Regions from separate parts of the Mycobacterium basiliense genome, predicted to be linked through region 1. Evidence: predicted binding sites of a transcription regulator. Region 1 holds the regulator's gene; the other holds the start of a gene.
What was found. Region 1 encodes LexA, which represses DNA repair genes until DNA is damaged. Its sites were predicted from a motif close to CGAACANNTGTTCG; they were not measured.

Region 1 (15,477 bases):
CTGCGGGTCACCACGGCGCGCGCGGCCCTGGCCGCCGGTGTGCTCGATCGTCTGCCCGACGGCGTCAGCGCGGACGACTGGTACATGGACTACCGCAACGCGGACGGCTCGACCGCGCAGATGTGCGGCAACGGTGTACGGGTGTTTGCCCACTACCTGCATGCCAGCGGTCTGGAACGTCGTCGCGAATTCGTTGTCGGGTCACTGGCCGGCCCCCGGCCGGTCACCGTGCACCAGATGGATCAGACCAACGCCGAGGTCACGGTCGACATGGGCAAGGCCAACACGCTGGGCGTGGGGGAGGCCGTGATCGGCGGCCAGCGGTTTGCCGGCGTGGCCGTTGACGTCGGCAACCCCCACCTGGCGTGCCTGGACCCGCAGCTGACGCCGGCAGCGCTGGCCGCACTGGATATCGGTGCGCCGGTCGATTTCGACCACGGGCGGTTCCCCGAAGGTGTCAACGTCGAAGTGCTCACGGCTCCGTCCGGTGGCGTGGTCTGGATGCGCGTGCATGAACGTGGGGTGGGGGAAACCCGCTCATGCGGCACCGGCACGGTCGCTGCCGTCGTCGCCGCGTTGGCCGGCGAGGGCGCCGCCACTGGCACGCTCATTGTGCGTGTGCCCGGCGGCGAGGTCGAGGTCAGCATCACCAACGCGACCAGCCTGCTGCGCGGACCGTCGGTGCTGGTGGCCCGCGGCGAACTCAGCGAGGAATGGTGGCGGGCGCAACAACGTTAATTCGGATGCATGTCGACGCTTGGGCGTGCACTATTGCTAATTGCCTATGAACGCTAATTGCCTACGACCGCTAATTGACTGCTAATCGCCTATGACAAATCCTGAAGTTCCCGACCCGACGGTGTCAGTGCCCAGCACCGGCGAGCTCGCTCTTGAAGACCGATCCGCATTGCGCCGGGTCGCCGGGCTGTCGACCGAGCTGGCCGACGTTACCGAGGTCGAGTATCGGCAGCTGCGGCTGGAACGGGTGGTCCTGGTGGGCGTGTGGACCGAAGGCAGCGCCGCGGACAACCAGGCCAGCCTGGCCGAGTTGGCTGCACTGGCCGAGACCGCCGGCTCCCAGGTGCTCGAGGGGCTCATTCAGCGCCGAGACCGGCCCGACCCGTCGACCTACATCGGCGCTGGTAAGGCGCGCGAACTGCGCGATGTCGTGGTGGCGACAGGTGCCGACACCGTCATCTGTGACGGTGAACTGTCGCCGGCCCAGCTGACCGCCCTGGAGAAGGCCGTCAAGGTCAAGGTTATCGACCGAACCGCGCTCATCCTCGACATCTTCGCCCAGCATGCGACCAGCCGTGAGGGTAAGGCTCAGGTGTCGTTGGCTCAGATGGAGTACATGCTGCCGCGGCTGCGCGGCTGGGGTGAATCGATGTCGCGGCAGGCCGGCGGTCGGGCCGGCGGCAGCGGCGGTGGGGTGGGCCTGCGGGGCCCCGGCGAAACCAAGATCGAGACCGACCGGCGCCGCATCCGGGAACGGATGGCAAAGCTACGGCGCGAGATCCGGGCAATGAAACAGGTCCGCGACACCCAGCGCAGCCGGCGCCTGCACAGTGACGTACCGTCGATCGCCATCGTCGGTTACACCAACGCCGGCAAATCCAGCCTGCTCAACGCGTTAACCGGGGCGGGAGTGCTGGTTGAGGACGCGTTGTTCGCAACCTTGGAACCGACCACCCGGCGCGCGGAGTTGGACGCCGACGCGATGGGAGCCCGGCCCTTCCTGCTCACCGACACCGTCGGCTTTGTCCGGCACCTGCCCACCCAGCTGGTGGAGGCATTTCGGTCCACGCTGGAAGAGGTGGTCGAAGCCGACCTGCTGTTGCACGTCATCGACGGGTCGGACCTCAATCCGCTGGCTCAGATCAATGCGGTGCGCCAGGTGATCTCTGAGGTGATGGCCGACCACGGCGCTGATGAACCCGGCGCGCCCGCAGAGCTGCTGGTGGTGAACAAGGTCGACGCCGCCGGCGATCTGGCACTGGCCAAGCTGCGGCACGCGCTGCCCGGCGCGGTATTCGTCTCCGCGCGCACCGGCGACGGCATCGGCGCGCTGCGGCGGCGAATGGCGGAGCTGGTGGCTCCCACCGACACCGCGGTAGACGTGATGATTCCATATGACCGCGGCGACTTGGCGGCCCGCGTGCACGCCGACGGACGAGTCCGGCACGCAGAACACACGCCCGAGGGCACCCGGATCCAAGCCAGGGTGCCCAGCGCGTTGGCTGCTAGCCTGCGCGATTTCGCTACCTCATCCACGACACCGCGCACGTAACGCCTGCCCAGATCGCGCCGTGGCGTGCGATTAGCCCCCGCGGCAGCTGCCTACCAACCGTATGGTTGGTATACCGTGGGCAGCACAGTACTCTTCGCTGGAGGTCAGCCATGGGCAGCACCATCAAGTACGAGCGCACTCTGTTCGAACCCGAGCATGATTTGTTTCGCGAGTCCTACCGCAGTTTTTTGGACCGCCACGTGGCGCCGTATCACGAGGAGTGGGAAAAAGCCAAGATCGTCGACCGCGGGGTGTGGCTCGAGGCCGGCAAACAGGGATTCCTCGGCATGGCGGTGCCCGAGGAATACGGGGGCGGCGGTGACTCGGACTTCCGCTACAACACGATCATCACCGAGGAGACGACCACCGGACGTTATAGCGGCATCGGCTTTGGCCTGCACAACGACATCGTGGCACCGTATCTGCTGTCGCTGGCGAACGAGGAGCAGAAGCAGCGCTGGTTGCCCAAATTTTGTACCGGGGAGCTGATTACGGCGATCGCGATGACCGAGCCGGGTACCGGGAGTGACCTGCAAGGTATCAAGACCCGTGCGGTCAAACACGGTGACCACTATTTACTGAACGGGTCAAAAACGTTCATCACCAACGGAATCAACTCAGACCTTGTGATAGTGGTGGCGCAGACCGATCCGGAGAAGGGCGCGCAAGGTTTTTCGCTGCTCGTGGTGGAACGCGGTATGGCGGGATTCGAACGCGGCCGCCACCTGGACAAGATCGGATTGGATGCGCAGGATACTGCCGAATTGTCGTTCACTGATGTGCAGGTTCCGGTCGAGAACCTGCTGGGTGAAGAGGGCATGGGATTCATCTACTTGATGCAGAACCTGCCGCAGGAACGCATCTCGATCGCGATCATGGCCGCCGCGGGCATGGAGGCCGTGTTGGCGCAGACGCTGCAATACACCAAGGAACGCAAGGCATTTGGTAGGTCGATCGGAAGTTTTCAGAACAGCCGCTTCGTGCTGGCGGAGCTGGCGACCGAGGCCACCGTGGTACGCATCATGGTCGACGAATTCATCGCGTTGCATCTCGAAGGAAAGCTGACCGCGGAGCAGGCTGCGATGGCCAAGTGGTATGCCACCGAAAAGCAGGTCTCCTTGAACGACCGCTGTTTGCAGCTGCACGGTGGATACGGGTACATGCGCGAATACCCGGTCGCTCGAGCCTATCTCGATTCGCGAGTACAGACGATTTACGGTGGCACGACCGAAATCATGAAAGAGATCATCGGTCGCGCCCTGGGGGTTTAGCCGGCGCGGTGGGAGCTGGTGGGGTTCACGGTTTCCCGATGTGCGCAGCGTGGGCCCTGCGTAGCAGCACGGTCAGCTCGTCTTCCTCGGATTGTGTGCGTTGTTTGGTTGCGAGCGCCTCGATCTCACGTTCAGCGGCCAGCAGTTCGCCTAAAATTTTCGCGCGCTCGGCCGGATCCGCTTCGTAATGCAGGTCGAGGTACTCCAGAGCATGCCGGCGTGCCCGGGCAATGGCGTTTTCCCTACGTCCACGCGCCGAGAACAGGGAGACCACGGTTGTGATCAACACGACGCCCACGATCACCAGCAACGACATCGTGGTGCTGATTTCCACGATTTCCACCGGTTTGCCACCATTGATCAATGGAACAATGTTGTGGTGCAATGCTTCCAGCATCAGTTTCACGCCGATGAAGCCGAGAATCGCTGCCAGCCAGTAGGACGGGTAGGGCAGCCGATACAGCAGATTGTCAATCAAGAAGTACAGCTGGCGCAGGCCCAACAGCGAAAACGCGGGTGCCGCGAACACCAGGTAGGCGTCTTGGGTCAGGCCGAACAGCGCTGGCATGGAATCGAATGCGAACAGGACGACACTGGCCCCGACGGCGATCATGACGAGCAGGAGCGGCGTCATGACCCGCGTTTCCGTTGTCCACGATGAACAATCGGTCGCCGTGGTAGTTCTGTGAGGTTCGCAAAACCGGTTGGCCAGCCGGATGGTGAGGTTGTCGGTGTTACGGCCTTCTGCTTCTGCGGGTTTGGCGAGTTGCCGGCCATCACCAGCAGGGCCAGGCCGAATACGCAGAACGCGGCGTTGAAGTTTCGATCAGCGCCGTACCGAGGAGGATGGATCCGCTACGCGCTACGAGCGCAAAGGCGATGCCGAACAACAGCACCTTCTGCTGGGCTACTCGCGGAACCCCAAAGCTGCTGATGAGCACCAGAAAGACAAACAGGTTGTCGACGGACAGGGCATCGTTGCTCAAGTAGCCCGCGAAGTACTCCATGCCCTTGTCGACATTGGTGAACACCACCACCCCGATGCCGAAAACGATGGCAATCCTGACATAGAGCGCGTACCAGCGTGCGCGCCTCGCGCAGCGTTCACGTGCGCATGGCGGACGTGAAAGACGTAGTCGAAGAGCACGACGGCCACGATCAAGACGATCGTGAGAGCCCAGATGAGTTCGGAAACACCCATATCAGCTGGGTTTCTCCTCGCGGCGTCAGTAGGGTTAGGCTCTTCGGCACGGTAACTTAACCACAGTGTGGGCTGCAGTTCGCTTCCTCGCGAAACGGGCTCGGCCTGGCATCATTTCGACATCGGCTGGGTATCCGTTTTCGCAATATTTGCGAATTGGCTTCGCATATGTCATTCGCTAGAGCAAAGTAATGCGAGCCCGGCAACGATGCGGATCGAAGCTGGGGACGGCCCACAGTGGGAGATCCACCAGCTCGCGGGGCGGGCAGGGCATCGGCTGGGAGGCTTGGTGAACGGGCAGAGAGGTCAATTGAGCAGGCTGGTCGGGCGTGCGTTGCTCAGCTTGGCAGCTTCGGCGCTGGCAGTGGGACTGTTGGCGCCCACCGCGTCGGCGTCGCCGATAGGCGACGCCGAGGCGGCGATGATGGACGCGTGGGAGAAGGCCGGCGGGGACACGTCAACGCTGGGCGCCAGGAAGGGTGACGTCTACCCGGTCGGCGACGGGTTCGCGTTGGACTTCGATAGCGGCAAGATGTTTTTCACCCCGGAGACGGGGGCCAAGTTCATGTATGGCCCGATACTGGCCAAATATGAGGAACTGGGCGGCCCAGCGAGCAGCGATCTGGGTTTTCCGACGATCAACGAAGTTCCCGGCCTTGCCGGACCCGACAGTCGGGTGAGCACATTCTCCGCCAGCGACAACCCGGTGATTTTCTGGACGCCCGACCACGGGGCATTCGTCGTGCGCGGGGCGATCAACGCGGCGTGGGACAAGTTGGGTAGCTCGGGCGGTGTTCTGGGCGCCCCGGTAGGGGGCGAAACCTACGACGGCGAGGTCACGTCGCAAAAGTTCACCGGCGGTGAGGTGTCCTGGAACAGGCAGTCTAAGGAGTTCACCACCACCCCGGCGGTGTTGGCCGATCAGCTCAATGGGCTGCAGGTAGCGATCGACCCCGCCGCGGCCATCAACATGGCCTGGCGCGCCGCCGGTGGCGCCGCCGGCCCGCTGGGCGCGAAGAAGGGCGGCCAGTACCCGATTGGCGGCGACGGTATCGCCCAGGATTTCGAGGGTGGGAAGGTGTTCTTCAGCCCGGCCACCGGCGCCAACGCCGTCGAGGGCGAGATTCTGGCGAAATACGAGTCATTGGGTGGCCCGGTCGGCAGCGATCTGGGTTTCCCGATCGCCAACGAGTCCGACGGCGGCATCGAACCCGCGAGCCGGATCGCTACCTTCGCGGCGGCCGACAAGCCGGTGATCTTCTGGACTCCCGACCATGGTGCTTTCGTCGTGCGCGGTGCCATGAAGGCCGCGTGGGACAAGCTCAAGGGTGCGACCGGCAAGTTGGGAGCACCGGTCGCCGACCAGTCCGTTGACGGCGACGTGGTGTCGCAGAAGTTCACCGGCGGCACGATCTCGTGGAACCGCGCGAGCAACGCCTACAGCACCGATCCGGCCAACCTCGCTCCCTTGTTGTCCGGCCTACAGGTGTCCGGGCAGAACCAGCCCAGCACGTCGGCGGCGCCGCCACACGGTAAGAAGTTCACCTGGCATTGGTGGTGGCTGGTGGCCGTGATCCCGGTGCTGTTGTTGGTGGTGCTGCTCGTGGTGGTGGTGTTCGGCCTGCGGCGACGGCGCGGCGGTCAAGAGCCCGTCGCATACGACCATGGGGATCACGGGGACCACGAGGACCATGGGGACCACGAGGACCTCGGCTATGACACCGCTGATCGCCGCTGGCCGCACGACGAGATCGATTTCGGCACCGAACACTTCCCTCCCGACGACCGTCAGCAGCCGGAATATGCCGCGCCCGATGCGGGCCTGGCGTCGCGGGTCAGCTGGCCGCGCGGCGCGGGATTCACCGCCCCTGACGATGACTTCGGCCCGGACAGCGGGGCATACGCTGGCGATCTGCTGGCCGGCTCCGATGAGGACTTCGAACCGGAATTCGAACAATTTGAACGCGAGGACGAAGACCCCGATGCGGTAGACACCACGCCGACGCCCGTCGTGACGCCGGCCGATCTCCTGGAAGCCCCGCTTCCCGAGGCCGTTGCGCCTGAGGCCGCGGCCACGGAAGCATTCGATGTTCCAGAAACCTATCGTCCGGTTGTGCCCGAAACCGCGGTTCCCGAAATTGCGGTCGCGGAAAGCGAGGTTCGGGAGACTTCCGTTCCGGATCTCACGTTCCCCGATGTATACCCGGATGACTACCCGGCGAGCGTGGACCCCGCCGAGGAACTCCAGCCCGAGGCGGACGATCGATCGGAAGCGGATACGGCGACTCACCCGCCGCGAATTGGGCGCCATGCCGCCGCCGAGCCGGAAGACTATGAGTCCGACGAGGTGTCCGTGTCAGGGGCGGAAGGGGCCCCCAGGGTGACGGCGGAAGCGGCTTCCGCGCCGCCCGTTGCGGTGGGGCAAGAGCAGGCAGCACGGCCGACGATCCACATGCCGCTTGACCACGACCCGTACCAGGCGCCGGATGGATATCCGATCAAGGCCAGTGCCCGCTTTGGCCTGTACTACACGCCCAGCAGCGCGCTGTACTACGACACGCTCGCCGAAATTTGGTTCACCAGCGAAGAGGCCGCCCAGGCCAACGGTTTCATCAAGGCGGACTAGGCGGCATGCCGCCCACGGCGTGGGGTCATCGGCGCTATATCTTGCGGATCACCGTCACGACCTTGCCGAGCACCACTGCGTCATTGCCCGGGATCGGATCGAAGGCCGGGTTGTGCGGCATCAGCCATACCTGACCACCGGCGCGTTTGAAGGTCTTCACGGTGGCTTCTCCGTCGATCATTGCCGCCACGATGTCGCCATTGTCGGCGACATTCTGCTGGCGCACGACGACCCAGTCGCCGTCGCAGATCGCGGCCTCGACCATGGAATCGCCGACGACCTTGAGCAGAAACAGCGTGCCCTCGCCGACGAGCTCACGGGGTAGCGGGAACACGTCTTCGACGGCTTCCTCGGCGAGGATCGGGCCGCCGGCCGCGATACGTCCAAGCACCGGGACGAAGGTGGGCTCGGGCAGGGCGTCGGAGCCGGCGATTTCGGTGACCGGCGCGCCTGTCGCGGCGTCGTCGGCTCCCCGCACGTCGACAGCTCGCGGACGATTCGGATCGCGGCGCAAATAGCCCTTGCGTTCGAGCGTGCGCAATTGGTGAGCCACCGAGGACGTCGACGTCAAGCCGACGGCATCGCCGATCTCCCGGATGCTTGGCGGGTATCCACGGGTGGTGACCGAGGCGCGGATGACATTGAGGATGGTGCGCTGTCGCTCGGTAAGGGTCGGGTCCAGGGGATGCGATCGTTCGGCCGCGCCGGCGGCGCCGCCGCCGACCAGGGTGTCGTTGCTGTCGCTCATGGCACTGAATGTAGCGGCATGTCCCTTGAGAATCAAACATGTGTTCGACCAGTGTGTCGCGCAGCCGGCTCCGCCCGCCGGAAGCGTCTGAGCTCTCGAATTACAAAGGTGTAACTCTGTGGATGCTCGGGTATGCCGAGGCGTATGGCAGCGGGTTGCCGACCGCGGATCTTGTCGGTGGCTTGGTCTAGCGTTTTGCTCGCGCGACACGCTTCGATCAAATGTTCGGTAATCGAACAGATGGGCGAGTATGGTGTCGAACACACGAGCGACAAACCGCCAGCCGGAGGAGCGAAGATGACCGTCATGCAGGCACCGCTAGATTCGCCAGTTTCGCTAGTCTCGCCGCGCACCCGTTGCGCGCGGAGGCCGATCCGGGAGCCGCTTGCGGCCCGCAGCGGGCCGGCCTACCCGAGACGGCGGCCGGTGCCGGCCCGGCCGGTTGGCGCACCGCTGCACTACCGGGGCACCGGCGTGACGATGTCACTGGTTGGGCATCGCAAACGCCCGGTCAGCGCGGCGACGACGGTCGGCCTGGCCCTGGCGGCCTCGATGATTACCCTCTGGCTAGGTTTGATGGCGCAGTTCGGCGATATGTTCAACGGAGCAACCGGCGATTCGTCCGCAGATGTGCCCGACCGTCTTGCCGTCGTGCGGGTGGAGGCCGGGGAATCGTTGCAGGACGTGGCGGCTCGGGTGGCACCGGACGCTCCGGTTCGTCAGGTGGTCGAACGTATCCGCGAACTCAATGCCCTGGTTTCGACGCCGGCCGCCGGGCAGACGCTGATCGCCCCGATCGGCTGACAGGCTCATGGGTTACGGCGAAAATCGCTCCGCGGCAATGTTTTGCGGTTTCCGAGGTGTCGAGCGCGCGTGGATGGTGACGGCATTGGCAGTGCGAGGCGGCGCGCAGGTACTCTCGGAGAGGTCTGCGATATCCGGATATCAGGACGGCGAAGGAGCTTTTATGCACTGTCCGTTCTGTCGGCATCCCGATTCCCGGGTGATTGACTCGCGTGAAACCGATGAAGGCCAAGCCATTCGGCGGCGCCGGTCCTGCCCCGAGTGCGGGCGACGATTCACCACCGTGGAGACTGCGGTCTTGGCCGTGGTCAAGCGTAGCGGCGTCTCAGAGCCGTTCAGTCGGGAAAAGGTCATCAGCGGGGTGCGCCGGGCGTGTCAGGGGCGACAGGTCGACGACGATGCACTCAACGTGCTCGCTCAGCAGGTTGAGGACACCGTTCGCGCCGCGGGTTCGCCGGAGGTCCCGAGTCACGAGGTGGGTCTGGCAATACTGGGGCCGCTGCGTGAACTCGACGAGGTGGCCTACCTACGGTTCGCGTCGGTGTATCGGTCCTTTTCGTCGGCCGAGGACTTCGAGCGTGAGATCGAGACGCTGCGCGCGCACCGCCAGGTGCCGACCTCGAGCTGACCGGCTCCATGCCTTCCGACCTGCATCCTGATCTCACGGTGTTGGCGCCGCTGTTGGGTACCTGGGCGGGATCGGGCGTGGGGGAGTACCCGACGATTCAGCCGTTCGAGTACCTCGAAGAGGTCGTGTTTTCCCATGTCGGCAAGCCTTTTCTAGCATACGGGCAAAAAACCCGGTCGGTCGCCGATGGGAAGCCGTTGCACGCCGAGACCGGCTATCTTCGCGTGCCGCGTCCCGGTCGCGTCGAGTTGGTGCTTGCCCATCCGAGCGGCATCACCGAAATCGAGGTGGGCACCTATTCGGTGAGTCGGGGCGTCATCGAAATCGAGTTGGTCACAACGACGGTCGGCTTGACCCCCACCGCGAAAGAGGTAGCCGCGCTGAGTCGTTCCTTCCGCATCGCCGGCGACGAGCTCTCGTATTCGTTGCGAATGGGAGCTGTCGGACAACCCCTGCAGCACCACCTCTCCGCTGCCTTACGCCGAATGGCGTGACCATCCAGCAATCAGTTGTCTTGTGTCACACCGTCTTTGACCACCCGTCCAGTAACCGCGACCCAGCCTTCGGGGCTCCAGGTGGTTTGCAGCACAGATCCCTTGCCCTGGGTGATGGTGAGGTCGCGGCTGAGGTAGTCGGTAATTCGCATTGCGGCAGAACCGGTCGCCTCGTCTTCCGAGACTCCCAGATTTGCGACAAACACCCGGGCTCGAAGCGACCCGGCGGATTCGTCGATCCAGGTCCACAGGTAATACGCGGCGTCGTCGGAATAGTCCGAGGGGCTAGCGGCCGCCAGCGCATCGAGTGAGTCGAGCTCACAGATCGCGAATTCGGGCGCCCACTCCGCGCGGGCGCTGATCGTGGTGTGGTCGTCCGCATAGCTCACCTGTACCAGACCGGCCGGCACCTGCAGGGTGTTGATCGGCAGTCCCTGTTCGCGCAACCACCAGGACACGCCTACGGTCGGATGGCCGGCGAACGGGATGTCGGTGCGGGGTGTGTAGATGGTGGCGTGCGCGGTGTGTGCGCCGGCACTGGGGAGATCGACGAATATGGTTTCGCTATAGCCCAATTGGGTTGCCAGGTGCTGGCGATCTCGCGGCTCGACCTGGCTGGCATCAACCACGCCCAGTGGATTGCCGAAGTTTCCGTTTGAATCGGTGAAAACCCGCAACACCGTGACCTCGATGCCCATGGCCCGACTGTACGACGCCGGGCGAACTGGCCGCGGGCGGGCCCTCTAGGTGGCGCTGCGTTCGTCAGAACCCATGGCGCTGAGCACGGCGACACGTGTGTCGTGCGGGCCCGAGACGGTGCCTTCTCCACCGCCGTTGCGGAGCAACTCCCGCAGGGCGGACTGATCATATTCGGGGGGCTCGGTGGTGTCGATGAAGTGCTCGACAAGGTCGATGAAGCGGGCGGCGTCGTCGTGAAACGGGAAATGGCCGGAGCTCTCAAAGATTTCCAACTGGGAACCGGGCATTGCGGCGTGAGCCATTAAGGCGTGTCGGACGGGGACGACAACGTCCCGGCCGCCCCAGATGATCAGCACCGGGATGGCCTGGGTCAAATAACATCGGTCCAGCATGGTGACGATCTGCCCGCGCCAGTCCACTACCGCCCGCAGGGTGCGGGTGAACGCCGAGGAGGCCGTCGGCTCCGGCAAGTCGTCTAGGATCCGTAAGACATTGGGGATGTCTTGTCCGATTGCGGTTGAGCCCAGTGCCAGGCCCACCACGCGCCCAAGCAACTGCACCGTGGGCAGCACCATGGGTAACCGCAACAATGCCAGCGCTTCGGCGCCCATCGGCAATGAGGCCAACCGGAACACGACGTTGACGTCCTTGGTGACACCGCCGGCGCCGACCAAAACCAGCCGATCGACCAGGTGGGGGAATTGGTAGGCGAATTGCATCGCCACCCCACCACCCAACGAATGCCCGACGATGGTGACGCGTTCGATGTCGAGCACGCTCAACAGATCACGCATGCCGTTGGCATAAGCGGCGATCGAATAGTCCGCACGCGGTTTGTCGGACTTCCCATGGCCCAACAGGTCTGGGGCGATGACAGTGAACCGCTGCGCAAGTTTGGCGTGGATTCCCGTCCAGGTAGTGGAATTGTCCCCGATGCCGTGGATCAGCAGGATCGCCGGACCGGATCCGGCGATGCGAAACGCGCGCTTGTAACCGTGAACGGTGCGGAACTGTAGCGAAGGCGCAGTCACTTCTCGCACCGGACGAAGTTTCCGCTTACGCTCACTCATCTCGGCAACCTCATTGTCAGGCCGACTGGGGGCTCTTGGGGCGTTACGCCTGGTCGTCGTCGTCGAACTTCTTCTCTGCCTGCTGAGCCAGAAATCGCTCGAACTCAGCACCCAGCTCATCGCCGCTAGGCAGATCCTCGTCGCGCGTTAGCAACGATCTGTTTTCCTGAGCGTCGATGAAGGCATCGTACTGGCGCTCAAGGGCGGCCACCACTTGAGCGACTTCTGCGCTTGCCTGCACCTGTTCGTCGATCTTGTTGCGGATCTCCGCCGCAGCTTCGGTAAGTGCCGTCAGCGGCAGTTCCAACGATCCCGTCTTGGCTACCTGTTCCAGCAGCGCATGGGCGGCCGCTGGGTAGTCGGTTTGCGTCAGGTAGTGGGGGACGTGCACGGTGAACCCGACAACCTCGTGGCCATGCTTGGCCATTCGGTACTCCAACAGGTTCGACGCGCTGGCGGGTACCTGGATTTCGGAGATCCACGGCTGAAAGTCGGCGATCAGCTCCGGGTTGTTGGAGTGTGCGGTCAGGGTAATCGGTCGGGTGTGTGGCACCGCCATGGGAACGGTGCCCAAACCGATGGTCTGCCGTACCCCCAACCGTTCGGATAGGAGGCGCACCGCGGTGATGAAACGCTCCCATTTCAGGTCCGGCTCCATGCCGGCCAGCAGCAGGAACGGGGTGCCGGCCGTGTCACGCAGCGCGTACAGGCTGAGCTCTGGATCGTCATAGCTGGTGAAGTGGTCGGTCTTGAACGTCATCAGCGGTCGCCGCGAGCGGTAGTCCAACAGTTCGTCGATCGCAAAGGATGCGACCAGTTCGGTATCGAGGGCGGCCTTGAGGTGGGCTGCGGCCAGTCGAATCGCGTGACCAGCGTCGGAAAAGCCCTCCAACGCGTGCACCAATACCGGGCCACGGCCGTCGGACGTGGACAACTGGGGGGCCGGGAACTCCAGCTCGTACATGCCGGATTGGCCGGGTTGGTAATCCTGCGCCTCGTCTCGACCTGGATCGTGCGCCATGGGTGTTGCCTCCTTTCGGGGGTCTGACCAGGGTGCCCTGTCTAGTGTCCCTCATATCGACGGGCCCCATAATCGAACAGCGAACTCATTTGTGCGCATACGGGGGTAACGCGTATTCGTCGTGCGGTGTTCGCCCGAGCGTGGCACCGGGTGGTCAGGCATGATGGTCACCGATGCGCACCGTGGCGGTAGTGCTTAATCTGCCGGTCAGCGTGGCGATGCTACTCACATCATGCAACCGGCCAGCTAATGATGCCTTCATCCCCAGCGAGCCGGAAACGCGGGGCAGGGTGTCAGATGGGCAGTTCGGCCCGCTGGACGACCATCAGCGGGTAGCCAACCCGGTGGATCCGGATCCGCGCGTGGGCGCAATCCTTCCTCGACGATGGCCCGATCCACGTATGCACCGGTTCGGTGGTGCATTCTGCGGGCGGCGACCTGGTTGTGACCGCCGCACATTGCCTGCCGGGCGGCGATACGCAGGCGTTTTTCGTCCCTGGTCTGTCCGGGGACGACACGCCGTCTGGCAGGTGGCAGGTTGACCAGGTCTATTTCGATGCACGCTGGATCGCCAGCATGGATCCGTGGGCCGATTACGCGATCGCACGGGTGAGCGGCGACGGACCGGTGGCGGCACAGGTCGGCCCCGCGTGGTCGTTGGGCGTTGCGCCTGCCGCGGGCACCCGTGTGACCGTAGCCGGCTACCCGGCCGGCGTGGGCGGCCGGCCCATCGCCTGTGCGGGCCACACCGGTGTTGCCGCGGGCGGCTTTCCATCGTTGGCATGTGACGGACTGGTTGAGGGCTAGGACATCTGCGATCAGCGACGGAACTGGTTGAGTGCGCGCATCTTGTTCATCACGTCCAGCGCCGCGTTCTTGTATGCCTCCGAGAATGTGGGGTAGTTGAAGACGGCGTCTACCAAATATTCCACCGTGCCACCACACCCCATGACGGCCTGTCCGATGTGGACCATCTCGGTGGCGCTGGTGCCGAAGATGTGCACACCGAGCAGGGTGAGGTCCTCGGTTGACACCAGCAGTTTGAGCATGCCGTACGAGTCGCCGGCGATCTGGCCCCGGGCCAGCTCGCGGTACCGCGCCACGCCGACTTCGTACGGAATGGCGTTTTTGGTCAGTTCGACTTCGGTCGCGCCCACATAGGACACCTCGGGTATCGAGTAAATGCCGATCGGCTGCAATTCGGTGATGCCGTCGGTCGGTTCGCCGAATGCGTGGTAGGCGGCCAGTCGGCCCTGTTCCATGGATGTCGCCGCCAGGGCGGGGAAGCCAATAACATCGCCAACGGCGTAGATGTGCTCCACCTTGGTCTTGAACTTTTCGTCGACCCAGATCCGTCCCCGGCCCTCGACCTCCAGGCCGGCGTTGTGCAGGTCGAGGTGGTCGGTTTGGCCCTGGCGTCCCGCGGAGTACATCACCGTCTCGGCGGGGATCTGTTTGCCGCTGGCCAGCGTGGTCACCGTGCCCGCCGAGCCGACGTCGACCGCGGTGACTTCCTCGCTGAACCGGAACGTCACGGCCAGGTCGCGCAGATGGAACTTCAGCGCTTCGACGACTTCGGGGTCGCAGAAGTCCAGCATGTTGTCCCGCTTTTCCACCACGGTCACCTTGGTGCCCAACGCGGCGAACATCGAGGCGTACTCGATCCCGATCACCCCGGCACCGACCACCACCATCGAGGACGGTAGTGATTTGAGGTCCAGGATTCCATCGGAGTCGAGCACCCGATCTTCGTCGAACTCGACCCCGGACGGCCGTGCTGGCCTGGTACCGGTGGCGATGACGATGTAATCGCCTGTGACAGTGGTCTTTTCCCGATGCGACTGGTCCTCGACCATGATGGTGTGCGGATCGATGAACCGGCCGTGGCCCACCAGCAGGTCGACGCGGTTGCGCATCAGCTGGTTGCGCACCACGTCGACTTCCTTGCCGATTACGTGCTGAGTTCGTGCCAGCAGGTCGGCGGGGGTGATCCGGTCCTTGACCCGATAGCTCGCCCCATAGAGTTCGCGCTGGTTCATGCCGGTGAGGTAGAGCACCGCCTCGCGCAACGTCTTTGACGGGATGGTGCCCGTATTGACGCAGACCCCACCCAGCATTCGGCCACGTTCGATGATGGCGACGGACTTACCCAATTTGGCCGAGGCGATGGCGGCCTTCTGGCCGCCAGGCCCAGAACCGAGAACCACCATGTCGTACTCGCGCATCGACCCCATGGAATAGACAGTAGAACGCACAGTGTGGAGTTCGTCCACAGGAGGGCGACTCAGCGGCGTGAATGCGCACCAGTTGACGGTGTAGGTCAGCAGCGTTGAGGCTTATGACCAAGCATCGAGCTGACTTTGAACTCAATCGCCCAGCAGCGCTGATCGCCGCACTTCCCGCCATCCTCGGCTTCGTGCCGGAAAGATCTCTGGTCCTGGTGACATTGGACGACGGAGAACTTGGGTCGGTCATGCGCGCCGACCTGACCGAGGAGCTTGCCGAACGGGTTGAGCACCTCGCCGAGCTCGCCGCTGCGGCGGCTCCCGCGGCCGCGATCGCGATCATCATCGACACGAGCGGAGCCCAATGTCCCGGATGCAACGAAAACTATCTGCGGCTGTG
Region 2 (15,477 bases), 700 kb from region 1:
GCAGCATCACGAACAACGCCGTGGGGGCGATCAAGCCCATCAGCCATAGGTAGCGCTTCTTATCCCGCCACTCCCCCACCTCGGGGTCTCGAGCCGGCGCACCAGGCGCATCGGAGCTGAACTGTGTGGTCATATGCCAAACCTCCTTGTGAGTCACACCACGTTGAGGTTGGACAATACTTATCGATTCGTCTGCTGTCTAGACACAGACAATCAATTTGTAAAAAGACTTTCCAAAAGTCCCCTATTTGTCGACAGCCGCGTTGGCGAGCTCCCTTCGCCCCTGCACCGAGTGTTTGCGCCCGTAGCCGAGGTAGATCGCCGTGCCGACCAGTAGCCACACGGCAAACCGGATCCAGGTCAGAGCCGTCAGGTTCAACATCAACCACAGGCAGGCGCACAACGAGGCGATCGGCAGCAGCGGCACCCAGGGCACCCGAAACCCACGTTCCAGATCGGGCCGGCTCCTGCGCAGAATGATCACGCCCGCGGACACCAGCAGGAACGCGAACAGGGTGCCGACGTTGACCATCTCTTCGAGCTTGGTGATCGGGAATACCGATGCCGTCGCACCCACTGCCACCGCGACCAGCACGGTAATCCGGACCGGGGTGCCGCGTGACCCGGTCTTGGCCAACTGCCGCGGCAAGAGCCCGTCGCGCGCCATCGCGAACAACACCCGGCACTGCCCGAGCATCAGCACCATCACCACGGTGGTCAGTCCGGCCAGCGCTCCCACGGAGATGATGCCGCTGGCCCAGTACACCCCGTTGGCCGTGAACGCGGTGGCCAGGTTCGCGTGCCCACCGCCCGGGACCGAGCGCAGCTGCGTGTAGGAAACCATGCCGGACAGCACCACCGATACCGCGACGTACAGCAGGGTGACGATGCCCAGTGAAACCAAAATGCCCCGCGGGACATCGCGCTGGGGATGTTTGGTCTCCTCGGCCATGGTGGCCACGATGTCGAACCCGATGAACGCAAAGAAGACGATCGACGCCCCGGCCAATACCCCGTACCAGCCGTAGTGACTCCCGGCGGCTCCGGTCAGCAACGACAGAACGGACTGGTCGGCGCCCCTGTCGTTGTGGCCGGCCTCAGGTTTGGGGATGAACGGCGAGTAGTTGGCGGTCTTGATGTAGAAGGCGCCGACCACCACGACCAAGATCACCACCGACACCTTGATCCCCGTGACAACCGCGGAAAACCGTGACGACAACTTGGTGCCCAACGCCACCAGGGTAGCCACCACCGAGACGATCAGCAGGGCGCCCCAGTCGACCGTCATCGAGCCGAGATGGACTGTGCCACCTGCGAATCCGAAGACCGTGCCGAGGTAGCTGGACCAGCCTTTGGCGACGACGGCCGCACCGACGGCTAACTCCAGCACCAGATTCCAGCCGATCACCCAGGCCAAAAACTCACCGAAGGTGGCATAGGAGAAGGTATACGCGCTGCCGGCTACCGGCAGCGTCGAGGCGAACTCGGCGTAGCAAAGCGCCGCCAGCGCACAGGTGGCCGCAGCCATCAAGAACGATACCCAGATGGCTGGGCCGGTGATGTCACCGGCAGTCGATGCGGTCACCGTGAAAATGCCGGCGCCAATCACCACCGAGACACCGAAAACCACCAGGTCGCGCCAGGTGAGGTCCTTCCGCAGCCGAGTCTCCGGCTCGTCGGTGTCGGCGATCGATTGTTCTACCGACTTAGTACGCCATCGACCGCCCATTCACATCCCTCTCACGCACGTTTCCAGCCTGCTGTGACCGCACAGTACTGGGTACGCTGCGGGGAATGCGTTCGACCGTGCAAAACCGGAACGACCACGCGCTGGTGATCGGTGCCAGCATCGCGGGTCTGTGCGCCGCACGCGTGCTCTCGGACCGCTACGCCAAGGTGACCGTCTTCGAACGCGACGACCTGCCGAACACGCCGTCATCGCGCGCCACGGTGCCCCAGGACCGGCACTTGCATCTGCTGATGGCGCGCGGCGCGGTGGAGCTGGACAGCCTGTTCCCCGGACTGTTGAGCGATCTGGTGGCTGCGGGTGTGCCCATGCTGGACAACCGTCCGGACTGCATCTACCTGGGTGCGCTGGGTCACGTATTGGGAACCGGACAGCGGCTTCGCCAGCCGTACACCGCCTACCTCCCGAGCCGGCCCCATTTGGAGTGGCAGATGCGACGGCGGGTGCTGGCCCTCGACAACGTCACCATCCAACAACGCGCCGTGCGCGAACCGCGGTTCGACCGCACCCACGAGCGGGTTACCGGCCTGGTATTGGACTGCGGGAGCGGTGATCCGGAATTCGTGGCGGCCGATCTCGTCGTCGACGCCGCGGGCCGAGGTAGCCGGCTGCCAGTGTGGTTGACGCAATGGGGATATCAACGCCCGGCCGAGGAAATCGTGGACATCGGCATCAACTACGCCACTCACCGGATCAGCATTCCCGACGGCCTCATCCGGGAGAAGATGGTGGTGACCGGCGTCCGCGGCGAGCGATCGCTCGGGTTGGGAATGTTGTGCTACGAAGACGGCAACTGGATCTTGACAACCTTTGGGGTGGCCAAAGCCAAACCGCCGGCAACATTCGAAGAGATCCGTGAGCTCGCGTGCCGGCTGCTGCCGAACCGGTTCACGGCCGCACTTTCCCGGGCCCAACCCATCGGTGGCCCGGCATTCCACGCCTTTCCGGCCAGCCGATGGCGACGCTACGACAAACTGAGGCGCTTCCCGGGCGGAATCGTTCCGTTCGGGGATGCCGTCGCCAGCTTCAATCCCACCTTCGGGCAGGGCATGACGATGGCGTTTCTCCAGGCCGGCCATCTGCGGCGCGCCCTGCGGCCCCCGGACCGGGAACCAGCCGGCAAACTCAACCGGGCCACAGCCAAGACCACCCGACCGGTGTGGACGATGAACGCGGTCGCCGACCTTTGCTTCCAACACGCCGATGGGCACATGCCCAGGTGGTATCGACCCGTCGGGGCGCTCTACGACCAATTTCTCGGGGCCGCCGAAAGCGATCCCGTGCTCGCCGAATGGTTCTTGCGTCGGGTCTCACTCCTCGACAGCCTCTACCTGGTGCCGTCGGCTCCGATCGTCGGCCGCGCCGTGGCGCACAACGTGCGGCTGTGGCTTCGCGAACGCAACCAGAAACGGCGCACCGCCGCGGTTTGACGCAAATTCCCCTCGGTGCAATCAAATTACGCACGGCACCGTAGTGGGTACTCTGCGGGCATGAGGGGGAACTCGATAGACACCAAGGACCACGCGGTGGTCATCGGCGCCAGCATCGCCGGTCTGTGCGCGGCGCGCGTGCTTGCCGATTATTACCGCCGGGTGACGCTGTTCGAGCGCGACCAGCTGCCGACCACACCGGCCAACCGCGCCACCGTTCCACAAGACCAGCACCTGCACATGTTGATGGCACGCGGGGCCGACGAGTTCGAACGGCTTTTCCCGGGTCTGCTGGGCGACATGGTGGCCGCCGGAGTGCCGATGCTGGAAAACCGGCCGGACTGTATCTATCTGGGCGCCGGCGGGCATGTGCTGGGCACCGGACACACCCTGCGCGACGAATTCACCGCCTATGTGCCCAGCCGACCACATCTGGAATGGCAGATCCGGCGGCGAGTTCTCGAGCTTGACAACGTCGAGATTGTGCAGCGGTCGGTCGCCGAGCCACGGTTCGACACCGCCCAGCAGCGGGTGACCGGCGTGCTGCTCGATCCCGCAGCCGATGGCCAGACCGGTGCGCCCGAATTCGTGACTGCCGAGTTAGTCGTCGATGCCGCCGGCCGGGGTACCCGGTTGCCGGCGTGGTTGGAGCGGTGGGGCTATCAGCGTGCACCGGAGGCAACCGTGGACATCGGCATCCACTACGCCACCCACCAGTTCCGCATCCCGGAAGGGTTGCTCCGGGAGAAAGTGGTGGTCGCCGGCGCGTCCCACGACCAATCGCTGGGTTTGGGCATGCTGCATTACGAGGACGGTACGTGGGTGCTGACAACCTTCGGGGTGGCAAATGCCAAGCCGCCGAGGACCTTTCCCGACATGCTCGCCCTCGCCGAGCAACTACTGCCCGACCATTTCAACGCGGCGCTGGCGCACGCGGAACCCGTCGGCGAACCGGCATACCACGCATTTCCGGCCAGCAAATGGCGCCGGTACCACAAGCTGAATCGCTTCCCGGCCGGGATCGTGCCGTTCGGGGATGCGGTAGCCAGTTTCAACCCGACGTTCGGTCAGGGTATGACGATGACGTCGCTGCAAGCCGGTCATCTGCGTCGGGCGTTGGCATCTTCACACCGAGCGCCCGACGTCGACGTTGCCGAACAGTTCAACCGGCTAACGGCGAAGACCACCTATCCGGTGTGGATGATGAACGCCATCGGCGACATCACCTTCCACCACGCCGCCGCCGGTCAAATCCCGTGGTGGTGGCGACCATCCGGTGCGCTATTCGACCAATTCCTCGGGGCCGCAGAGACCGAGCCCGTTCTCGCGGAATGGTTTTTGCGCCGATTCTCCCTGCTCGACAGCCTGTACATGATTCCGCCGCCCCGGATCCTCGGCCGTGCCATTGCCCACAATTTGCGGCTCTGGGTTGGTGAGCGTCGGCACGCCGCCAAAAAGCGACGACGAGCTCTCACAGCCCAACCGTCGCCCTAAACAGCTTGGCCGGTTCCGATGCCAGCAGCCGGATCGGTCCGTCGTCGGCGGCTACCCAAGCGGCCTGGCCATGTTCGAGCAACAGCGACTTGGACTTCCCGTGCACCATCGTCGAACCTTCCGTGCACAACAAGATCTGGGGACCGTCGTGGCTGCAGGATGCATCGATCTCGTGGCCGACATGATCACCGTCGAGCGCCAACAGCGCGACTGCGAACTCGTCGGTCGGGGTGTCATAGATCAGCTCCAGCCCGTCGTGGCGGACCGCTGGCCGCAGCTCGGACTCGGCGGTCGGGGTGAAATCGAGCACCCGCAACAGCTCCGGCACATCGACGTGTTTGGGGGTGAGTCCGCCTCGTAAGACGTTGTCGGAGTTGGCCATTACCTCAAGGGCAAAACCCCGCATATAGGCATGCAAATTGCCGGCCGGCAGAAATATCGCCTCGCCGGGAGACAGGCTGATGCAGTTAAGCAACAACGCTGCCAGCACGCCGGCGTCACCGGGATAGCGCTCACCCAGTTCAAGTACCGTCTTGGCTTCGGACTGGAATTCCATAGCGCCAGAGCTGACATAGTGAATGGCCCCGTCGAGCACGGCCGGCACCAGCACGTCGATATCGGGCTGCGGCGCGGTGATCCAGGTGGTGAACAGCGCGCGCAAACCGTCAGCGTCGGACTGGTCGCTCAGCAAATCGATGAACGGGTCGAGGTCGGACACGGCCAGCGCCTGCAACAGCTCGCTGGTGCGAGCCGCCGGCCGGAATCCGGCGAGCGCCGTAAAGGGCTGCAGTGCCACCAGCAACTCCGGCTTGTGGCTGGTGTCGCGATAGTTGCGGACCGGTGAGGACACCGGAATGCCAAGCCGTTCCTCACGCCGGTAGCCCTCGACCGCCTGCTCGGCGCTGGGATGCGCCTGCAACGATAGTGGTTCGTCGGCGGCAAGCACCTTGACCAGGAACGGGAGCACATCGCCGAACCGCGCCCGCGAGCCGGGACCGAGTTGTCCCTCCGGATCGGCGGACAACGCTTCAAGCAGCGAGGTTTCGCCGTTCTCGGTTTCCAACCAGGCCGGGTCCCCCGGGTGCGCGCCAAACCAGAGTTCAGCCTCGGGGTGGGCCGCCGGCACCGGCCTCCCGGTGAACTCAGCGATGGCGGTGCGCGATCCCCAGGCGTACGTCCGTAACGCTCCGCGTAGCAGTTCCACTTTCTACCTATCCCCGCACGAGTCGCTGATACACCGCGGCCATCTCCAGCCGAACGGCCAATACTGCCAGTTGCTGCTCGGCCTGTTGTGTGCCGGTCATCGCCCCATCCGACCCGGCGAGGGCACCGGGCACACCCGGGACCTGTGCCGCATCCTCCGCCGCCACCACATAGACGTCACTAAGCCCGGCAACCCGAGCGCCCACGACCGCCCGCTCCTCGGCCAACGTCAGCGCCAGCACCCGCATCCGCTCGGGCAGCGGTCCGTCGATCTGCTCATCATGGAATAGCGCATTCGCCGAGTAGCCGTCATCGCCGACGCCCGACGTCATACCCGTCCGCAGTGCCACCATCGCGTCGGCCAGCCAGCTGGCCGCGGCCACCTGATGCGCGACCCGCAACAACACCGAACTGCCGTGTCTGGCCAGCGCCAGTGTGGCGGCGTTGTCGCCAACCAAAGCGACCCGGCGGCCGGTGATGCGGGCGGCAAGCGTCTTGGCTGGGTTGGTGAACACCTCGCGGCCGGCACCGTTACGGAGTGCCTCGGCATCAAGCTCGTCGGCGAGCGATGACAGGTCGATACTCAGCCGGTGATCAACCGTCCTGAGCACGGCCAACCCGGCGGCCAGGTACCGGGAGAATCCGAATGCGTCTGGTACCGGCAACCGTGGCGCCAACACCGCAACCCGGCCGGCCGAGCAGTCGCGCAGCGGCCCCTGGTACGGAGCCACCACGACCACCCTCGCCCCGCGGCGCACGCCGGTCGCGGTGGCGGTGACCAGAGCGGGATCACACGGGTCGTCACCGGCAACGACCACCACGTCCAGCGGCCCGACCCAGGGTGGCGCTTCGCGCGCGATCACGATCGGCGCACTGGCCGCCGCACCCAAGGTAGCGGCCAGCATGACCCCCGCCGCTTCGGCGGTACCCCGGCCGGCCACCCAAATCACCGTGCGGGGCCGGTCGTGGCCGTGCAGTGAGTCGAGTTCGCCCTCGTCTCGAGCGGCGGCAACGGCACGCACGTGTGCACCCGCGGTCGATGCGGCTCGCAGCAGGCCTTCCCGATCCGCAGCAATCAGGCCATCGGTGTCTTCGAGATCGATCGCCTGGGTGGCGTTCACGTTCCCGTCTCTCCCCCCGGTTGCTGGGCGGCGATCTCGTCGCTGACCTGCCGAACCAGCGCGTCGACATCATCACCGGTGCGCGCCTCCACGTTGAGCCGCAGCAAGGGCTCGGTGTTGGAGCTACGCAGGTTGAACCAGCTGTCGCCACCCAAGTCCACCGTCACCCCGTCCAAACGGTCGATGGCGACGATCCCGGTACCAAAGGACTTCAGTACCGCATCCACACATAACGATGCGTCGGCCACCCGAAAGTTGATCTCGCCGGACGATGCATAGCGTTGATAGTCGGCGGTGAGTTCCGACAATGGCCGGCCCTGCTCGCCAAGGGCGGCCAGCACGTACAGTGCGGCCAGCATTCCGGAATCGGCGCCCCAGAAGTCACGGAAGTAGTAGTGCGCTGAGTGTTCGCCACCGAATATCGCGCCGGTATCGGCCATCAGCGCCTTGATGTAGGAGTGCCCTACGCGCGAACGCAGTGGCGTGCCGCCGCGTTCGATGACCAGTTCTGGCACCGCACGCGAGGTGATCACGTTGTGGATTACGGTGGCCCCGATCTCTCGCTTGAGTTCGCGCGCGGCCACCAGGCTGGTCACCGTGGACGGCGAGACCGGCTCGCCACGTTCATCTACCACAAAGCAGCGGTCAGCGTCTCCGTCGAAAGCCAATCCGATATCCGCGCCGGTTTCACGCACGTACGCCTGTAGGTCCACCAAGTTCGCCGGATCAAGCGGGTTTGCCTCATGGTTCGGGAAGGATCCGTCGAGCTCAAAGTACAACGGCAATAAGGTGATCGAGTCGATCGGACCGAGCACCGCAGGAGCGGTGTGGCCGGCCATGCCGTTGCCGGCGTCCACGGCCACCCGCAGTGGCCGCAACCCGTCGGTGTTCACCAGCGATCGTAAGAACACCCCGTAGTCGCCGAGCACATCCTTGTCGGCAATCGTCCCCACCAATCCATCGCCCGCGGCCACCGGCTCAGCGTCGATAAGATCCTCACGGATGGCGTTCAGCCCGGTGTCGGCGCCCACCGGTTTGGCGCCGGCCCGGCACAGCTTGATGCCGTTGTAGGCCGCCGGATTGTGGCTGGCGGTAAACATGGCGCCGGGACAATCCAGATTGCCTGAGGCGAAATAAAGCTGATCGGTAGACGCCAGACCGACCCGCAGCACGTCCAGGCCCTGGCCGGTCACCCCGTTTGCGAACGCGGCAGCCAACGACGGTGAGCTATCGCGCATATCGTGGCCGATCACCACCTGGCGCGCACCTTCGACAGCCATCAATCGAGCGAACGCGGCGCCGATATCGGCCGTGAGCGATTCATCGATCTCCTCACCGACCAACCCGCGAACGTCGTATGCCTTGATGACACGATTGATAGCCGCGGCGGGCCAAGACATGGCGGGCTCCTGACGACCTAGTTTTCTTCGGCTGTTGTCCGCCAGCCTATCCGCCCACCAACAGTGCGGACCCCAACGGTCTCGAACCGTCTGGTCACCGCCCGCGGCTAGTCAGCGGGGTCGGGTAAAACCCGCAGGTGTCCGCGACGGCGTCCGGAGCGTGGTTCGGACGGTGCGAACACGCCGCCACTCGGCGCGGTGGCGTGCGCCCCGGCATGCTGTACGACGGGGTCGGCAAATCCGTCGTAGCCGTTCAACCGTGCACCATCCCTGCCCGCGTAGGACGTCTCCGCGTCTGGGCCGCCCTCGCGCACCGCGTCGGCCAGCGCCACCAGGTCGTCTTCATCGGGATGGGTGGGTAGCGGCCCGGCGTGCCGAACCAATTCCCACCCGCGCGGAGCCGTGATACGCCCGGCATGTCCCACGCATAGATCCCAGGAGTGCGGTTCCCGCGCAGTGGCGAGCGGACCGACCACCGCCGTCGAATCCGAGTAGACAAACGTCAACGTTGCCACTGCATAGTGCGGACACCCGGGCCGGCAACAGCGACGGGGTACGTTCACGATCGAAAGGCTATCGTGCGGAAACCCCGCCGAAGTGTCGGACACGCGCAACCGTTCGGAGCGCGATGTACAACCGTTACCATCGGCGCGTGAGCGATTCCCGCAGCTTCGGACGCAGCGGTCGGCCAGACGGCAGATCCGCATCGCGTCGACCGAGGCGTCGGGGCCGCGATTTGCGAGGTCCGCTGCTGCCGCCGACGGTGCCCGGATGGCGTAGCCGGGCCGAACGGTTTGATATGGCGGTTCTGGAGGCCTACGAACCCATCGAGCGTCGTTGGCAGGATCGGGTGTCCGAACTGGACATCGCGGTCGATGAGATTCCCCGCATCGCGGCCAAGGACCCGGAGAGTGTGCAGTGGCCACCGGAGGTCATTGCGGACGGTCCGATCGCGCTGGCCCGGCTGATCCCGGCTGGGGTCGATGTCCGCGGAAACGCTACACGGGCGCGAATTGTCTTGTTCCGCAAGCCAATCGAGCGGCGCGCAAAAGACACGCTCGAGCTTGGCGAATTGCTTCATGAGATTCTGGTGGCCCAGGTGGCAATTTACCTGGACGTAGATCCCACGGTCATCGATCCGACGATCGACGACGACTGACCGGCCGTCCCGCCGGTCGGGCTGGACTCGGATCAGATGATGCCGCGTTTGAGGCGTCGACGCTCGCGCTCGGACAAGCCACCCCAGATGCCGAAACGCTCGTCGTGCGCCAGCGCGTACTCCAGGCACTCATGGCGCACCTCGCACCCCAGGCAGATCTTCTTAGCCTCCCGGGTGGAGCCACCCTTCTCCGGGAAAAACGCCTCGGGATCCGTTTGCGCACAAAGGGCACGGTCTTGCCATTGCTCACTCGGCGGTTCTGCGGAGACCGGCAGGGGTTCGGGCTCGAATGCGGCGGGCGCATCGGGAACCAAACTCAAATGCGGTCGACCAATTTCCATCGATGGCACTGTCATCGCATCGACAGCCGAACCGGCAACGGTGTGCGGTGTGCCTCCCATTACGCCCCGAAGGTGCTCATAGGGCATGCCTCCGCCTCCTCCTAATAGGTACTGAAATGGTTTCCCACTGTTTTGATGTGCAGCTAACCCAATTCGAACTAGTGATCGAATCTCGGTCTGCGACACCGAAACCGGCCGGCCAACCGGGAAATGACACTGATGTGATTAGACACGGCTTGGCCAGCCTGGTCAAGCACTTCGGCGCATTTCCATATCATCTCGTGATCGAATTTCCGCGATTCTGTTTCAGTTGAGCCTTCGGCGTGTCGAGTGGATCTCATCACAGTGGGTGAAGCGGGCATGGCCCAGCTTTGTCCCGGGCTACCCTAGCGGCCCACGAGCGCTCCGCCGCCGGCAGGTACTGTCCTGCGATGTGAAGGTCACCGTTCTGGTCGGCGGAGTCGGCGGCGCCCGCTTCCTACTCGGGGTCCAGCACTTACTGGACCTGGGCCAGTTTGCCACACCCGACGATGACGCGCGGCACGAATTGACCGCAATAGTCAACATCGGCGACGACGCCTGGATCCACGGGCTGCGTATCTGCCCCGACCTGGACACCTGCATGTACACCCTGGGTGGCGGCGTCGATCCGGAACGCGGCTGGGGCCACCGTGACGAAACCTGGCACGCCAGAGAGGAACTCGCGCACTACGGCGTGCAACCCGACTGGTTCCAACTCGGCGACCGGGACCTGGCCACGCACCTGGTGCGCACCCAGATGCTGGGGGCCGGCTACCCGCTTTCGCAGGTCACCACGGCGCTGTGCGACCGCTGGCGGCCCGGCGCGACGCTGCTTCCCGCCAGCAACGATCGTTGCGAGACTCATGCGGTAATTACTGACCCCGTGGATAATTCGCCTCGGGCCATCCACTTTCAGGAGTGGTGGGTGCGCTATCGCGCCCAGCTGCCCACGCACAGCTTCGCCTACGTCGGCGCCGAAAAAGCCAGCGCCACAACCGAAGCGGTAGAAGCGATAAAGGCAGCCGACCTCGTCATGCTGGCACCGTCCAACCCAGTGGTTAGCATCGGCGCCATCCTGGCGGTGCCCGGTATGCGTGCCGCGCTGCGGGCCACCACCGCTCCGATCGTCGGCTACTCGCCGATCATCGACGGAAAACCATTGCGTGGCATGGCTGATGCATGCCTCTCGGTGATCGGAGTGGATTCCACCGCCGCGGCGGTTGGCCGGCACTATGGGGCCCGCAGCGCCACCGGGATCCTCGATGGCTGGCTGGTCGCCGAGGGCGACAGCGCCGACATCGAAGGCGTCGCGGTGGCATCGATACCCCTGCTGATGAGCGACCCGAAGGCAACGGCCGCCATGGTGCGAGCCGGGTTCGACCTGATGGGTGTGGCGCCGTGACCGATGCCAAGCTGCCGCCGACGGGCGAACACGGCACCGCCTCGGCCATCCAGATTCTACCCATTGCCGGCCTTCCCGACTTCCGCCCCGGCGACGATCTCGTTGCGGCCGTGGCGACCGCCGCACCGTGGCTGCGCGACGGTGATGTCGTCGTGGTCACCAGCAAGGTGGTGTCCAAGTGCGAGGGACGGCTGGTGGCGGCTCCCGAAGACCCGGAGCAGCGAGATCAGCTACGTCGCAAGCTGGTCGACGATGAGGCGGTGCGGGTGCTGGCACGCAAGGGCCGGACCCTGATCACCGAGAACCGGCTCGGGCTGGTGCAGGCCGCTGCCGGCGTGGACGGATCCAACGTGGGCAGATCCGAACTCGCTTTGCTGCCAATCGATCCCGATGCCAGTGCGGCCACCCTGCGTGCCGGGCTGCGCGAGCGGCTGGGCGTCACTGTCGCGGTGGTCGTCACCGACACCATGGGCCGCGCCTGGCGTAACGGGCAGATCGACGCCGCGGTCGGGGCCGCCGGCCTGGCGGTGCTGCACAACTATTCGGGTGCCGTGGACCGATATGGCAACGAGTTGGTCGTCACCGAAATCGCGGTTGCCGACGAGGTAGCCGCCGCCGCCGATCTGGTCAAAGGCAAACTGACCGCGATGCCGGTGGCGGTGGTTCGCGGTCTTCCAGAACATGTGGTGGGCGACCCCGACGCGACGGCTCGACAGCTGCTGCGGCCTGGCGCCGACGACCTCTTCTGGTTGGGCACCGCCGAGGCCATCGACCTGGGCCGCCAGCAGGCCCAACTGTTGCGCCGGTCGGTCCGTAGCTTTGCCGACCAACCGGTCGATGCGCAGCTCGTCGAGTCCGCCATCGCCGAGGCGCTCACCGCGCCGGCCCCGCATCACACTCGGCCGGTGCGGTTCGTCTGGCTGCAGACCGACGACACCCGCACTCGGCTGCTCGATCGCATGAAGGACAAGTGGCGAGCCGATCTCGCCGGCGACGGCCGGCCCGCCGACGCCGTTGAACGCCGGGTGGCTCGCGGCCAGATCCTCTACGACGCTCCCGAAGTCGTCATCCCGATGCTGGTGCCCGAAGGCGCACATGCCTACCCCGACGCCGCCCGCACCCAAGCCGAGCACACCATGTTCACCGTCGCGGTGGGAGCCGCCGTGCAAGCCCTGCTGGTCGCGCTGGCGGTGCGCGGACTGGGTAGTTGCTGGATCGGCTCGACCATCTTCGCGGCCGACCTGGTTCGCGAAGAGCTGGGGTTGCCGGCGGACTGGGAGCCGCTGGGCGCCATCGCCATCGGCTATGGTTCCGATCCACCCGCACCGCGCGACCCGGCGCTCGTCGGGGATTTGTTGATCCGCAAGTGAGCGGGATGAGGCGGCGGTACTGGACGCCATGAAGACGTTCGCGGGCAAGAGCGCCGCGTCGGCCGACAAGGTTCGCGGCGGCTACTACACGCCGGCGCCGGTGGCCCGCTTTCTTGCCCGCTGGGTGCTGCAAGCCGGGCCCAAGATTCTAGATCCCTCCTGCGGTGACGGCCGAATCCTGCGTGAACTGGCCAGCGCCAGTCGTGACGCCCGCGGTGTGGAACTCGTCGCGCACGAGGCCGCCAAGGCACGCAAGTTCGCGCCAGTGGACACCGAGGACCTGTTCACCTGGCTCGGCACCGCCAGGGGCGGCAGCTGGGATGGGGTGGCAGGCAATCCGCCGTATATCCGGTTCGGGAACTGGCCGGCAGACCAACGATCTCCGGCAATGGACCTAATGCGCCGCGCGGGCCTGCGCCCCACCAGACTGACCAACGCGTGGGTTCCGTTCGTCGTGGCAAGCACCACGTTGGTACGCGAGGGCGGACGGGTGGGTCTGGTGCTACCCGCCGAACTGCTTCAGGTCACCTATGCCGAACAATTGCGCCAATTTCTGTTGAGCCGCTTCCGTGACATCACGCTGGTGACCTTCGAACGATTGGTGTTCGACGGAGTTCTGCAGGAGGTCGTGTTGTTCTGCGGCGTGGTCGGCCGTGGCACCGCACGGATCCGCACGATCAATCTCCGCGACGCAGACGCTCTTGCCGGCACCGACTTCGGTGGCGAGGCGGCTCCAGCGCTCATGCACGAATCGGAGAAGTGGACCAAATACTTTCTCCGCCCCACCGCGATCCAGACGCTGCGCACGCTCAGGCAGTGCGACACCATGACCAGCCTGGGCAGGGTCGCCGAGGTGGACGTCGGAATCGTGACGGGCCGCAACACCTTCTTCACGTTCACCGACGACCAGGCCCGGCAATTGCGGCTAAAACAGCATTGCGTGCCCCTCGTTTCACGCAGCGCACAACTGCGCGGCCTGGTCTACGACCTCGATTGCCGAGCCGGCGATGTCGCCGCACAGCACCGCACCTGGCTGCTTGACGCTGCCCGCGAACCCACCGACCCAGCCCTGGTCGCGCACATCGAAGCCGGCGAGGCCGCCGGCGTCCACCGCGGCTACAAATGCTCCATCCGCAAGCCGTGGTGGCGCACACCGTCGCTATGGATCCCAGACCTGTTCATGCTGCGCCAGATTCACCGCGCCCCGCGCCTGACCGTCAACACCGCGGCGGCAACGAGCACCGACACCGTGCATCGGGTCCGGCTCAAGGCAACGCCGCCACAGCTCGACGCCACCGCACTGGCCACCGCGTTTCACAACAGCGTGACATTTGCTTTTGCCGAGATCATGGGCCGCAGTTACGGCGGCGGCATCTTGGAGCTCGAACCCGGCGAGGCCGAGCAGCTCCCCATTCCACCACCCACACCCGCCTGTGCCGAATTGGCGCGCGACGTCGACCTGCTGCTGAAGGCCAACGAAATTGACAAGGCGCTCGACATCGTGGACCGACATATCCTGATCGACGAGCTCGGCTTTTCGCCGCAGATCGTGACAGATTGTCGATCGGCATGGATGACGCTGCGCGATCGCCGGACCAAGCGAGGAGCCCGTTGAGTATCCGAGAGTCGACCATTGAGATCCTCACCCATTGGCGGGCCCCCGATCCTGCTCAGGATTCGTTGCGGCACTCCGTGCTGGCCTTTGTCCACGGACGACGCGATGCCTGTCGCCGCGCGTGCGAACCCGGCCACGTCACCGCGTCGACACTGGTGGTCGATTCGGCCAGCGATCGGGTGCTGCTGTGCTTGCATCGCCGGCTTGGCCGCTGGGTGCAGCTCGGCGGCCACTGCGAAGACGACGACGACGACATCGTCGCGGCGGCCTTGCGCGAAGCCACCGAGGAATCCGGGATCACCGGCCTGCGCATCGTGCCACAGCTGGTGGCCGTCCATGTGCACCCAGTGACGTGCTCACTGGGCGTACCGACCCGCCACCTCGACCTGCAGTTCGCCGCGCATGCGCCGGCCGGTGCCCGCATCGCCGTCAGCGAGGAATCCGAAGACCTGCGGTGGTGGCCGGCCGACGCATTGCCACCGGGAACCGACCACGCGCTGGACTACCTGGTCAAGCGCGCAATGCGGAATCACACATCAGACGAGTAACGGATGCCGCCGTCGGGAATGCACACCCCGGGCCACACCCGGGCGCCGCGCAGCAATTCGCAACGCGCGCCGATGTCGGCACCGTCGCCGATCACCCCGTCGCGGATCAGCGCCCGCGGACCAATACGCGCTCCGAAGCCGATGATCGATCGCTCGATGACGCTGCCCGCCTCGACCTTGACGCCGTCGAAGATGACTGCCCCGTCCAGCCGGGCGCCGGGACCGATCTCGGCACCCCGTCCGACGACCGTGCCGCCGATCAACAGCGCCCCGGGAGAAATCGCCGCGCCGTCGTGTACCAGCTGTTCGCCGCGGTGGCCGTGCAGGGCCGGCGAGGGGGCGATCCCACGCACCAGATCGGCCGAGCCACGCACAAAATCCTCCGGTGTCCCCATGTCGCGCCAGTAGGTGGCATCGACATAGCCGCACATTTTGACGCCGGGATCGGCCAGCAACGACGGGAACACCTCCCGTTCCACCGAGACTTCGCGGCCCCGCGGAATCCGGTCGATGACTTTGCGCCGGAAGACGTAACAGCCCGCGTTGATCTGATCGGTGGGCGGATCTTGTGTCTTTTCCAGAAACGCCGTCACCCGGCCGTCCGCGGTGGGAACACAGCCGAAAGC

Region 2: cofD (2-phospho-L-lactate transferase) is a predicted target of LexA. The motif match lies at 10,050-10,063, and genes of this name have one in related genera.

The regions. Positions count from the first base shown of each region.
Region 1 covers NZ_LR130759.1:2,041,744-2,057,220, forward strand. The annotation lists gene dapF (diaminopimelate epimerase) at 1-738, shown strand, start outside; gene hflX (GTPase HflX) at 830-2,290, shown strand; gene MB901379_RS08705 (acyl-CoA dehydrogenase family protein) at 2,401-3,561, shown strand; partial or broken gene MB901379_RS08710 (TerC/Alx family metal homeostasis membrane protein) at 3,587-4,762, opposite strand; gene MB901379_RS08720 (LGFP repeat-containing protein) at 5,052-7,388, shown strand; gene lexA (transcriptional repressor LexA) at 7,423-8,136, opposite strand; gene MB901379_RS08730 (hypothetical protein) at 8,443-8,940, shown strand; gene nrdR (transcriptional regulator NrdR) at 9,104-9,568, shown strand; gene MB901379_RS08740 (peroxynitrite isomerase) at 9,577-10,062, shown strand; gene MB901379_RS08745 (PhzF family phenazine biosynthesis protein) at 10,074-10,760, opposite strand; gene MB901379_RS08750 (alpha/beta fold hydrolase) at 10,806-11,831, opposite strand; gene MB901379_RS08755 (proteasome assembly chaperone family protein) at 11,875-12,852, opposite strand; gene MB901379_RS24510 (trypsin-like serine peptidase) at 13,246-13,659, shown strand; gene sthA (Si-specific NAD(P)(+) transhydrogenase) at 13,671-15,077, opposite strand; gene MB901379_RS08770 (DUF4192 domain-containing protein) at 15,191-15,477, shown strand, end outside.
Region 2 covers NZ_LR130759.1:1,343,055-1,358,531, reverse strand. The annotation lists gene MB901379_RS05725 (alkane 1-monooxygenase) at 1-133, opposite strand, end outside; gene MB901379_RS05720 (amino acid permease) at 245-1,729, opposite strand; gene MB901379_RS05715 (FAD-dependent oxidoreductase) at 1,831-3,177, shown strand; gene MB901379_RS05710 (FAD-dependent oxidoreductase) at 3,274-4,671, shown strand; gene manA (mannose-6-phosphate isomerase, class I) at 4,649-5,875, opposite strand; gene MB901379_RS05700 (TobH protein) at 5,883-6,995, opposite strand; gene MB901379_RS05695 (phosphomannomutase/phosphoglucomutase) at 6,992-8,395, opposite strand; gene MB901379_RS05690 (DUF3499 domain-containing protein) at 8,503-8,958, opposite strand; gene MB901379_RS05685 (metallopeptidase family protein) at 9,132-9,554, shown strand; gene MB901379_RS05680 (WhiB family transcriptional regulator) at 9,587-9,955, opposite strand; gene cofD (2-phospho-L-lactate transferase) at 10,329-11,318, shown strand; gene MB901379_RS05670 (coenzyme F420-0:L-glutamate ligase) at 11,330-12,688, shown strand; gene MB901379_RS05665 (Eco57I restriction-modification methylase domain-containing protein) at 12,717-14,303, shown strand; gene MB901379_RS05660 (NUDIX hydrolase) at 14,258-14,851, shown strand; gene manB (mannose-1-phosphate guanylyltransferase) at 14,833-15,477, opposite strand, start outside.